2 regions of the Anaerobacillus sp. QJM3NY_17 genome follow, and region 1 is predicted to be linked to the other one. Evidence: riboswitches for the same ligand, from Rfam matches in the RefSeq annotation. Region 1 holds a riboswitch; the other holds the start of a gene.

Region 1 (4,951 bases):
GCTTGCTATGTTTTGTTTTTAGGTACTTTTCATTCTCTTTTCGAGAAGCCATCTGAAGAGGTACCCTAGATGCTACTTCAAGACCATAACCTGTTAATCCAGCTATTTTACGAGGATTGTTTGTCAGAAGGTTCATTTTAGAAACACCAAGGTCTCTCAAAATCTGTGCCCCTATTCCATAATCCCTTAAATCAGGCTTAAATCCAAGCTTCTCATTCGCTTCAACTGTGTCGTAGCCCTGTTCTTGCAGTTTATAGGCTTTCATTTTATTAAGAAGCCCGATACCTCTTCCTTCCTGGCGCATATACAAAAGCACTCCATGACCTTCCTCTTCAATTTGTGCCAATGCAGCATGTAGTTGTGGACCACAGTCACATCGAAAAGATCCAAACACATCACCAGTTAAGCATTCAGAGTGAACTCGCACAAGAGTTGGTTGATCTGGTAAGATTTCTCCTTTAATCAAAGCTACGTGCTCTTTCTGATCAAGAATGTTCGAATACCCTACCGCTCTAAAAGAACCAAACTCAGTCGGAAGTTCTATTTCTACTTCTTTTCGAACAAGAACATCTTTACGGTTACGATATTGGATCAGATCTTTAATCGTAATCATTTTCAAATCATACTCTTCAGCAATTTCCTTTAGATCAGGAACGCGCGCCATTTCACCGTCTTCTTTCATAATTTCACAAATAACACCAGCCGGGGCAGAGCCAGAAAGTCGTGCCAAATCGACTGCCGCTTCCGTATGACCTGCTCTTCTAAGGACCCCTCCATCCTTAGCAATCAATGGGAAAATATGACCTGGTCGATTAAAGTCTGAAGGTTTAGCATCCGGGTTAATTAAGTATTGAATTGTAGATGCTCTTTCAGCTGCCGAAATTCCTGTAGTTGTACTTTTGTGGTCGACACTCACTGTAAACGCTGTACCATGAGAATCTGTGTTATGATCTACCATTGGACTCAACTTCAGTTCATTTGCACGCTCTTCCGTAATCGGCGTGCAAACAAGGCCTCTTCCTTTTGTAATCATGAAATTGATTGTTTCAGGTGTGACTTTATCGGCTAAAGCGATAAAATCCCCTTCATTCTCCCTGTCTTCATCATCACAAACGATCACCACCCGGCCTTGCATTAAATCATAAATCGCTTCTTCTATTGTATGGAACATATACGATGACCCTCCTGATAGTACCATTATTTAAATCCATGATCTTCAAAAAACTGACTCCCAAGTGAAGCAGTAGGTTCGGGTTTTGAACCGCTTCTTTGCTCCAAGTACTTCATAATGTATTTACCAAGCATATCGCATTCTATATTCACTGTATCTCCCACTCTTTTTCTCCCAAGCACCGTTTCCTCTACGGTATGGGGAATAAGAGATATAGTAAGAGAGTGCTCCCCTATTCCAAAGACCGTAAGACTAGTACCATCAACAGAAACTGAGCCTTTTTCAACAAAGTAAATTAAAAGGTTTCGCGGAATCGAGATGTCATAATAAACAGCATTATCGATTTGTTCTACACGAGTAATTTTCCCCACACCATCAACATGTCCAGAAACAAAATGACCACCAAAGCGTCCATTTGCGGACATAGCTCTCTCAAGATTCACCGATGAGTTTGGCCCTAGCTGACGAAGACTGCTTGCACGAAATGTTTCAGGCATAATATCTACGGTAAAAGAAGAGTCTGTATACGTCGTAACAGTTAAGCACACGCCGTTTATCGAAATGCTATCTCCTAAATGAACGTCTTTTAAAATAGTCGACGCCGCAATTTGCATTGCAATGGATTCTCCTGATTGTTGAACACTTTCAACTCTTCCGATTTCTTCCACAATACCTGTAAACATTAAGAAAGCCTCCTTGATGAAATAATTCGAATATCATTTCCAATTTGTTCTACGCTATCCACTTGTAAATCGATCGCTTCATTCATCGTTTTAAAACCTGCACCTCCGAAAGCCGTAGGAGATTGACTCCCACCAATTAGCTTCGGCGCAATGTATGTAATAACTTGTTGAAAAGAGCGTGATTCAAGAAAGCTACCGTGTATTTCTGAACCACCTTCAACAAATACTGATGTAATTTCTCGTTCCCCTAAAAGGTCAAGAACTTTATCCATTGGGAGCAGTGGATCTGTGACAGCGATGATTTGGACATGTTTTGGGAAAGATCGCTTATTTTTTAGCGCAGCTCGTTTTGTTGTAATGATCCATGTTTCTGCATTCTCATCACTTATTACTTTAGCGTCAGAAGGCATCCTCAATTGACGATCTAACACGATTCTAATCGGCGATAGCCCTTCACCGAAACGAGTCGTTAGTGATGGGTCATCAGAGAGGACGGTTCCAATACCTACAAGAATGGCATCATGTTGATGACGATAGGCATGAACATCTTTTCTCGAGTCTTCCCCCGTAATCCATTTACTATCACCTGAATGAGTTGCTATTTTGCCATCAAGCGTTGTAGCAGCTTTCAACGTTACAAATGGTCTTTTTTGTGTAATGTAATGGAAAAACATCCGGTTTAGCTGTAAGGCTTCTTCTTCCATAAGCCCAATATGGACAGCTATGCCTGCTTTCTTTAGTTTAGTCACACCATTTCCTGCGACCAGGGGATTCGGATCTTGACTTGCAATAAATACCTCTTTGACTCCTGCTTGAATTAAAGCATCAGCACAAGGAGGCGTCTTTCCATGATGACTACATGGCTCTAGTGTCACATAGGCAGTACTCCCACTTGCTCGATTGCCCGCCATCTTGAGTGCTTGAATTTCGGCATGGCCTTCTCCAGCCTTTAAATGAGCTCCCATCCCTACGATACGCCCACTATTAACAATGACAGCTCCTACGGAGGGATTCGGACGCGTTTGACCTATCGTACTTCTAGCTAAATCGATCGCTGTTTTCATAAAATCCGTATGATTCATCGTATTTACTCCTGTTCCACTCTCCATTATTGGTTGAGAAGGAGAACAAAAAAAGCCTCCCAAAACACAGCTGTCCCGGGAGGCAAAAGTATATGCCAAATAAGCCTTTTGAATCTATGATTCAAAAGGAAATTGGTCACTTTTATTCCTTCTCCCATCCAGACTATACTGTCGGTTCTGGTTTCTCACCAGATCCACCGTTTGCTTACGCAACCGGGTCACGGACTTAGCTAGCATAAGCTAGTCATCACCGCCGGTTGGGATTTTCACCCGACCCCGAAGGAAAGTATTAAGTTTTTAAGAGTCTGATCTATTCTTCGTCCCAGACTTTTACTTCTTTCATTACGTCACCCTGTTTAACGCGAAGGACCGTATCCATTCCTTCTGTTACTTGACCAAAAACGGTATGAACGCCGTCTAGATGAGGCTGAGGTTCATGAACTAGGAAAAACTGACTGCCGCCCGTGTTTTTACCAGCATGTGCCATAGACAATGAGCCTGCTACGTGCTTATGAGGGTTACCTTCTGTTTCACAGTCAATTGTATATCCTGGTCCACCCATTCCAGAACCTGTAGGATCTCCACCTTGAGCAACAAAACCAGGGATTACACGGTGAAAATTCACACCGTTGTAGAAACCTTCATTTGCAAGCTTCTCAAAGTTAGCAACAGTGTTAGGTGCTGCTTCTGGATAAAATTCAATTTCAATAACTTCTCCATTTTCAAATGCAATTGTTCCTTTTTTCATAAATAAATCCTCCTGCACTAACAATTTTCTTAAAAGCTCTTTCATTATAGCACAGACTGAAGCTGTTCCATATCATTTATGCTTTTCAACTATTATTTTGATATAATCGCTTGTTTTAATGGCAAATCATGTCGAACTAAATCCTCGTATGACTCTCTCTCAACAACAAGGTTGGCCTCACCATTTTCAACAAAGACAACAGCTGGTCTTGGTAATCTATTGTAGTTATTTGCCATGGAATAACCATATGCCCCCGTTGAAAAAACAGCCATCGTATCACCAGCAATCGCTCGCTGTAACTGGCAATCCCAAATTAACATATCACCTGATTCACAACACTTTCCTGCTACAGAGTATAGGTGGTCTTTTGCTTCATTCATTCGATTTGCTATTGTGGCTTCATATTTTGCCTGATAGAGAGCAGGGCGTAAATTATCCGTCATCCCTCCATCTACAGCGAGGTAATGTCGCAACTCTGGAACATTTTTGTGTGAACCAACCGTATATAACGTCATTCCAGCTTCTCCTACTAGTGAACGACCAGGTTCAATCCAGATCTCAGGCATGTTCATTTGCCCTGTTACCTGATTTCTGATTGTTTCAATCATAGCTTCGATGTAGTTCCCTACTGGTAATGGGTGATCTTCACTCGTATATCGGATTCCAAATCCTCCACCAAGGTTAAGGACTTCAGGCTCAAAACCATAGGCATCATACCATGTTGTAAGATAGCTATAAATCTTTTCAATAGCCATTACAAAACCATTTGTTTCAAAAATTTGTGAGCCTATATGACAATGAAGTCCAAGAAGATGAACAGCACTCATTTTTGTTACATCCAATATCGCGCGTTCTACCTGACCACTCTGTAAATCAAAACCAAATTTAGAATCTTCTTGGCCTGTTAAAATATAATCATGCGTATGTGCTTCAATACCTGGTGTTATACGCAACAGCACATTAGCTTTCACATTTTTTTCTTCTGCAATTTGCTCAAGGAGAGATAATTCGTAAAAATTATCAACAACGAAGCAACCTATTTCTGCATCAAGCGCCATTCTAATTTCAGATTCACTTTTGTTATTTCCATGAAAATGAATACGCTCAACGGGGAAACCTGCCTTCAAAGCAGTATAAAGCTCTCCACCGGATACAACATCCAAACTTAATCCTTCTTCTTCTGCAAGTTGGATCATTGCCATACATGAAAAGGCCTTACTAGCATAAGCTACTTGATAGTTTACATTCTCACGTTCAAAGGCACTTC
Region 2 (4,951 bases), 1.8 Mb from region 1:
GGCGGCTTTTTTGTTGGATCAGGCATTGGTATTATGTTGAGATATGATACAAGCACCGGCGGAACAGATCTGCTTGCTCAGTTCATCTCCCGTGTCCTCTCATTGAATATTGGTATCATTATCTTTCTCATCGATGGGGTTGTTATTATTATCGGTTCAAAGACGATTGGATTGAATGCTACATTATACTCTGCCATAACTATTTTTGCAGTTGGAATTGCGACTAGCTTACTAACATTAAATAAAGAAGCTGCTTAAAAGCGCTGTGCATATGCACAGCGCTTTGTTAGTTATTTACTTTTTGGGTCTTCCAGTAGTGTTCACTAACGACATCCGCAATCGCTTTAACTGTTCGACTCAGCTGTTCGAGGTTATTATCTACGCCCCCTATTTCAATTAACATAGCGTTAGGAGATATGTCCTGGTTGTAGATACCGTCTACCCCTTGACCTTTTTTACCAATAACTCCCCTGCTGAGCCCAGGATACTTGGTCTTTAATTCTACATGTAAATCCTTTGCAAGTGCTAAGTTTTTCTCGTAATTTGGATTCTCTTCTCCAATAACAAAGACCGTACGAGCATATTCCTCATTGTTAATTGTCACTGTCGTATCTTTTTCTCTTAAGGAGTCTCGATGAATATCAATAAACAAATTAAAATCATCATTTCCTGCCACAGCCGATTGTACGATTGTTCTAGACACATCATATGCTTTACCGTGTTCCCAACCTTTTTCATTTAAAAGTGCGCCTATATTTGAATCATCTACTTTTGCTCCAATCCCTCTCTCAGCCAGTTCTTCTCCGAGCATCTTACCAACTAACGTAATATTCGTTTTTCCATCATTTGCAAGATTTGCATTTTTGTTGCCTTCAAGTCCTAGTAATGGCAGATATGATTCATAACTATGAGAGTGATAAATAAAAGCTACTTTTCGGCCATTTGTTGTTTGAAGAGGAGGTGTTACTTGATCCTTGGAATCATTTATCTGTAATTTTTCAGTTGGAACTTCACGTTCTTTTAACAATTCATCTAATGCAGGAGTTGATTCAATAGGGAGATTAGTGAAATTCGTCCCTTCACCGGCTACGTGGATTTTAGCATCATATAATGCAAACCCTGGTAGCTCCCCACCCAAAAGACTACGTATATCCCCGGGTTTCACACTCGTAATAAACTGAAAGGCAACTAAGGACAGCGCTGGCGGCTCACTTTCCTCTGGTAGTACTTGAGTCAAGTAATGGTTTTCCGTCCCCATTCCATAAACGAGAGCTTCAGTCGAGAAACTTGTAATCCAATCATGTAACACAGAAGAGGAGAGTTGATACTTCGTTTCTGATGAGGAAATCATTCCTGCTACAATAAACAGGAGAATAAGTCCTACAATTGAAAAGAAAGAAACAAACCTAATTTGTCTACTGCTTGTATCACTAAACAGCATGCGTGAGCTGCTCTTCATTTCCTGTCCCCCCGCTCCTTAAACGTCATACTCTATGTCTATGAATCCGCACCCCAAAATAGAAGATTTTTTCACTAGTGATCATAGAAACGCATACATAATTCAGGAAGAAATAAGCAAAATATATTTGATAATTGAATGTTTGAAAAGTATGATAAAGATGAGGATACAGGAGGTGAACAGAATGGGAAAATCATCCGCATATATTACTGCAATAATTTTGTTCCTAGTTATGGTTGTAGGCTTTACATACTGGCTATCCACAACCGAAGAACATGCTGGTGGAAATGAAGCCGGCCATAGTGAACAGTCTGAAGAAGGCGGTGGAGATTCAGCTGGAGGAGAAGCCGAGAAAATCTTCTCTCAAAACTGCGCGTCATGTCATGGTGAAAACCTTGGAGGCGGTGCTGGTCCTGCTCTTGAAGCAGTAGGTGGCAAGTATTCAAAAGATGAAATTCTAGAAATAATTAAGAATGGTAAAGGCGGCGGTATGCCTGCTGGTGTCATCCAAGGTGGAGACGCTGAAAAGGTCGCAACGTGGCTCTCTGAGAAAAAATAATAGCGCTTTATTTTAAGCTCTCCCTCTTCAAAGATGGAGAGCTTTTAAGTTTATGTCTCTGCTAGCCCCCCTAAAAAGAAAGCGTTATCACAAAATAGCATATGTTCAAGATGTTTTCATTGAGATATCGCTACTTTCGCTGTATAATGAACTTGTAAATATTATAACGAACTATCTTCGGGGCAGGGTGTAATTCCCGACCGGCGGTGAAGGATAAGTAATTCCTCAAGCCCGCGAGCCTGTAATTTGGGCAGGATCTGGTGTGATTCCAGAGCCGACAGTATAGTCTGGATGGGAGAAGATGGTGGAGTAGTAAGCTTTCTTTGAATTATAACAGAAGCTTGCTTATTTCCCCATGCCGTAACCATGAGCCCCATACTCATGGTTTTTTGTGTGCACTGGGGCCACATCTCCTTTTTCGGTGGTTCGAAAAAAAGGGAGCAATGTCAAAATGAAAAGTGTTTCAAAAACGCAACGTATGATTGTCGTTGCGATGTTCAGCAGTATTTCTTACTTGTTAATGCTTTTAGATTTTCCACTGCCTGGATTTCCTGTTTTTCTACAAATAGACTTCAGTGAAATTCCAGCACTATTTGTTGCCATTCTGTATGGTCCAGTTGCTGGGATACTTGTAGAAGCGATTAAGAATTTCATTCACTTTGGAATTCAAGGAAGCTTCACCGGAGTACCAATTGGTCAAATATCAAACTTCATTGCAGGAGTTTTCTTGATCGTACCAACTTCTTTAATCTTCCGTAAATTTAATCAAACTCAGAAAGGGTTAGCACTGGGATTGACGCTCGGAACGATTCTAATGTCGGCAGTGATGGGACTGTTGAACTATTTAATTATTCTTCCAGCATATACGTGGTTTATGGGCTTTGAAGAAATGTCTTCATCAGCTCGTCAGGCTCTCGTATTAACAGGAATTACACCATTCAACCTTGTAAAAGGCGCTATTATAGCAAGTATATTCGTTGCCTTCTTTATAAAATTAAAACCTTGGTTTGCTCGTCAAACGAGAGTTGCATAAATATCAAAACCCGAATCTTACAAAGAGATTCGGGTTTTTTATGTGAATTGAAAACGAACGCTCAAGAACTGACTATTGCAAAAGGATTTTACCAATTTTTGTTGAAATAGTTACAAAAAGGATTCTCATGGGGGATACTATATGCTGTCATTAGAATGGTTAGAAAAATCAACGATCCTTGATCTTCAGCAAGCAATGTTAGAAGACAACCTTACTTCTCTCCAGCTCGTACAGTACTATCTTGAACAAATCGCAAATTATAATCCACGAGTAAACGCTATACTAGAAATCAATCCTGACGCCCTTTTTATTGCAGAATCTCTTGATCGTGAACGCAAACAAAATGGACCCAGAAGTCCATTACACGGAATCCCAATCCTGCTCAAAGATAACATCAACACCGATGACCACATGCATACAAGTGCAGGTTCTATGGCATTAGCTTCTTCTTATGGCAAAAATGACGCTTTTCTAGTAAAAAATCTTCGCCACGCTGGTGCTGTGATTCTCGGGAAAACCAATATGACCGAATGGGCTAATTTCATGAGTGAAACAATGCCTAATGGATTTAGTTCAAGAGGCGGTCAAGTCTTTAATCCCTATGGGCCTGGAACACTTGACGTCGGAGGATCGAGCTCTGGTTCTGCTGTAGCTGTTGCCTGTCATTTCGCTACGGCTGCTGTAGGAACAGAAACAAATGGCTCTATTCTTAGCCCATCAAGCTCTAATGCTGGTGTTGGTATAAAACCAACCGTGGGATCTATTAGCCGGACTGGAATTATTCCTATTTCTTATTCACAGGATACCGCTGGCCCAATGACACGCAATGTCACTGATGCTGCAATCCTTCTCGGTGTGTTATCAGGAAAGGATTCACAAGATCAAGCGACGCATTTTGTACCTGAGTACCATGATTATACGCCATATCTCTTCCCTACATTACTTGAGAATTTAAGAATAGGTGTCGTTAAAAAAGGCTATTATGATGCGATGCATCAGGAAGAACAAGAACAATTGGCTAAAGCCATGGAAGATCTTAAAACGATAGGTTGCTCTATTGTAGAAGTGAAAGAAATAAGTCCATATCAGGAAGCGTTAGAGAGAGACTACCAGGTCCTTCTCCACGAATTCAAATCAGGGGTGAACAGCTACCTTGCTAAGGAAACAACCTCTTCTGTTCCACTAGATCTATCAACAATTATTGATTACTATAACCAAAATCAGTCGACTTCTCTGCCATTTGGTCAATCGCTTCTTATCGAATCAAACCAAACGCAAGGAACATTATTTGATCCATCCTATCTTAAAAGTCGACTCCAAGATTTCAAATACGCAAAGGATGAAGGTATTGATCAACTTATGGAAAGAGAAGATCTAGATTTATTACTATTCGCAGGCTCTTACGGTTCAACACTTCCCGCAAAAGCAGGTTACCCTTCTATAACCGTACCAGCTGGTTTCACTTCTAATAACAAACCTTTTGGCATCACTCTGACTGGTAAAGCATTTAGTGAACCACAGCTTATTAAACTTGCTTACGTCTTCGAACAGCATACACATCATCGAAGATTGCCGCATTTGTTTATCAATAACCAGACGACACATGAGACAAGATGACAATCATTTATTAAAGAGCCATGATCAAACTTTTCCTTTTCACACCAAATAAAAAGCGTGAGCCTCTCGGCTCGCGCTTTTTAGGATTACTTCTCGATTGTTACCCATTTAAGAGAAGAATCAGCACCAAACTTGTGGATGTGGTAGTTTTTCACGTAGTCTTTCATGATAATAGCGGAACCACCTTGATAAGTTGGTAAGATCGCTGTATCTTCTTCGATTAGAATACGCTCAGCTTCTTGCATCATTTCCCAGCGCTTCTGCTCATCCGTTTCAGTTTTTG

The links. Region 1 has a riboswitch for FMN ahead of ribD (bifunctional diaminohydroxyphosphoribosylaminopyrimidine deaminase/5-amino-6-(5-phosphoribosylamino)uracil reductase RibD). Riboswitches for the same ligand answer to the same signal wherever they lie in the genome.
Region 2: linked by a shared signal. The riboswitch ahead of AC0VYV_RS03820 (ECF transporter S component) and the one ahead of ribD (bifunctional diaminohydroxyphosphoribosylaminopyrimidine deaminase/5-amino-6-(5-phosphoribosylamino)uracil reductase RibD) in region 1 are both predicted to bind FMN.

The regions. Positions count from the first base shown of each region.
Region 1 is NZ_CM149685.1:2,539,806-2,544,756, forward strand. It holds gene AC0VYV_RS13330 (bifunctional 3,4-dihydroxy-2-butanone-4-phosphate synthase/GTP cyclohydrolase II) at 1-1,171, opposite strand, end outside; gene ribE (riboflavin synthase) at 1,198-1,854, opposite strand; gene ribD (bifunctional diaminohydroxyphosphoribosylaminopyrimidine deaminase/5-amino-6-(5-phosphoribosylamino)uracil reductase RibD) at 1,854-2,936, opposite strand; FMN riboswitch at 3,079-3,224, opposite strand; gene AC0VYV_RS13345 (peptidylprolyl isomerase) at 3,247-3,684, opposite strand; gene lysA (diaminopimelate decarboxylase) at 3,777-4,951, opposite strand, start outside.
Region 2 is NZ_CM149685.1:695,003-699,953, reverse strand. It holds gene AC0VYV_RS03835 (YitT family protein) at 1-258, shown strand, start outside; gene spoIIP (stage II sporulation protein P) at 287-1,459, opposite strand; gene AC0VYV_RS03825 (c-type cytochrome) at 1,692-2,018, shown strand; FMN riboswitch at 2,188-2,325, shown strand; gene AC0VYV_RS03820 (ECF transporter S component) at 2,470-3,051, shown strand; gene AC0VYV_RS03815 (amidase family protein) at 3,193-4,668, shown strand; gene AC0VYV_RS03810 (peptide ABC transporter substrate-binding protein) at 4,755-4,951, opposite strand, start outside.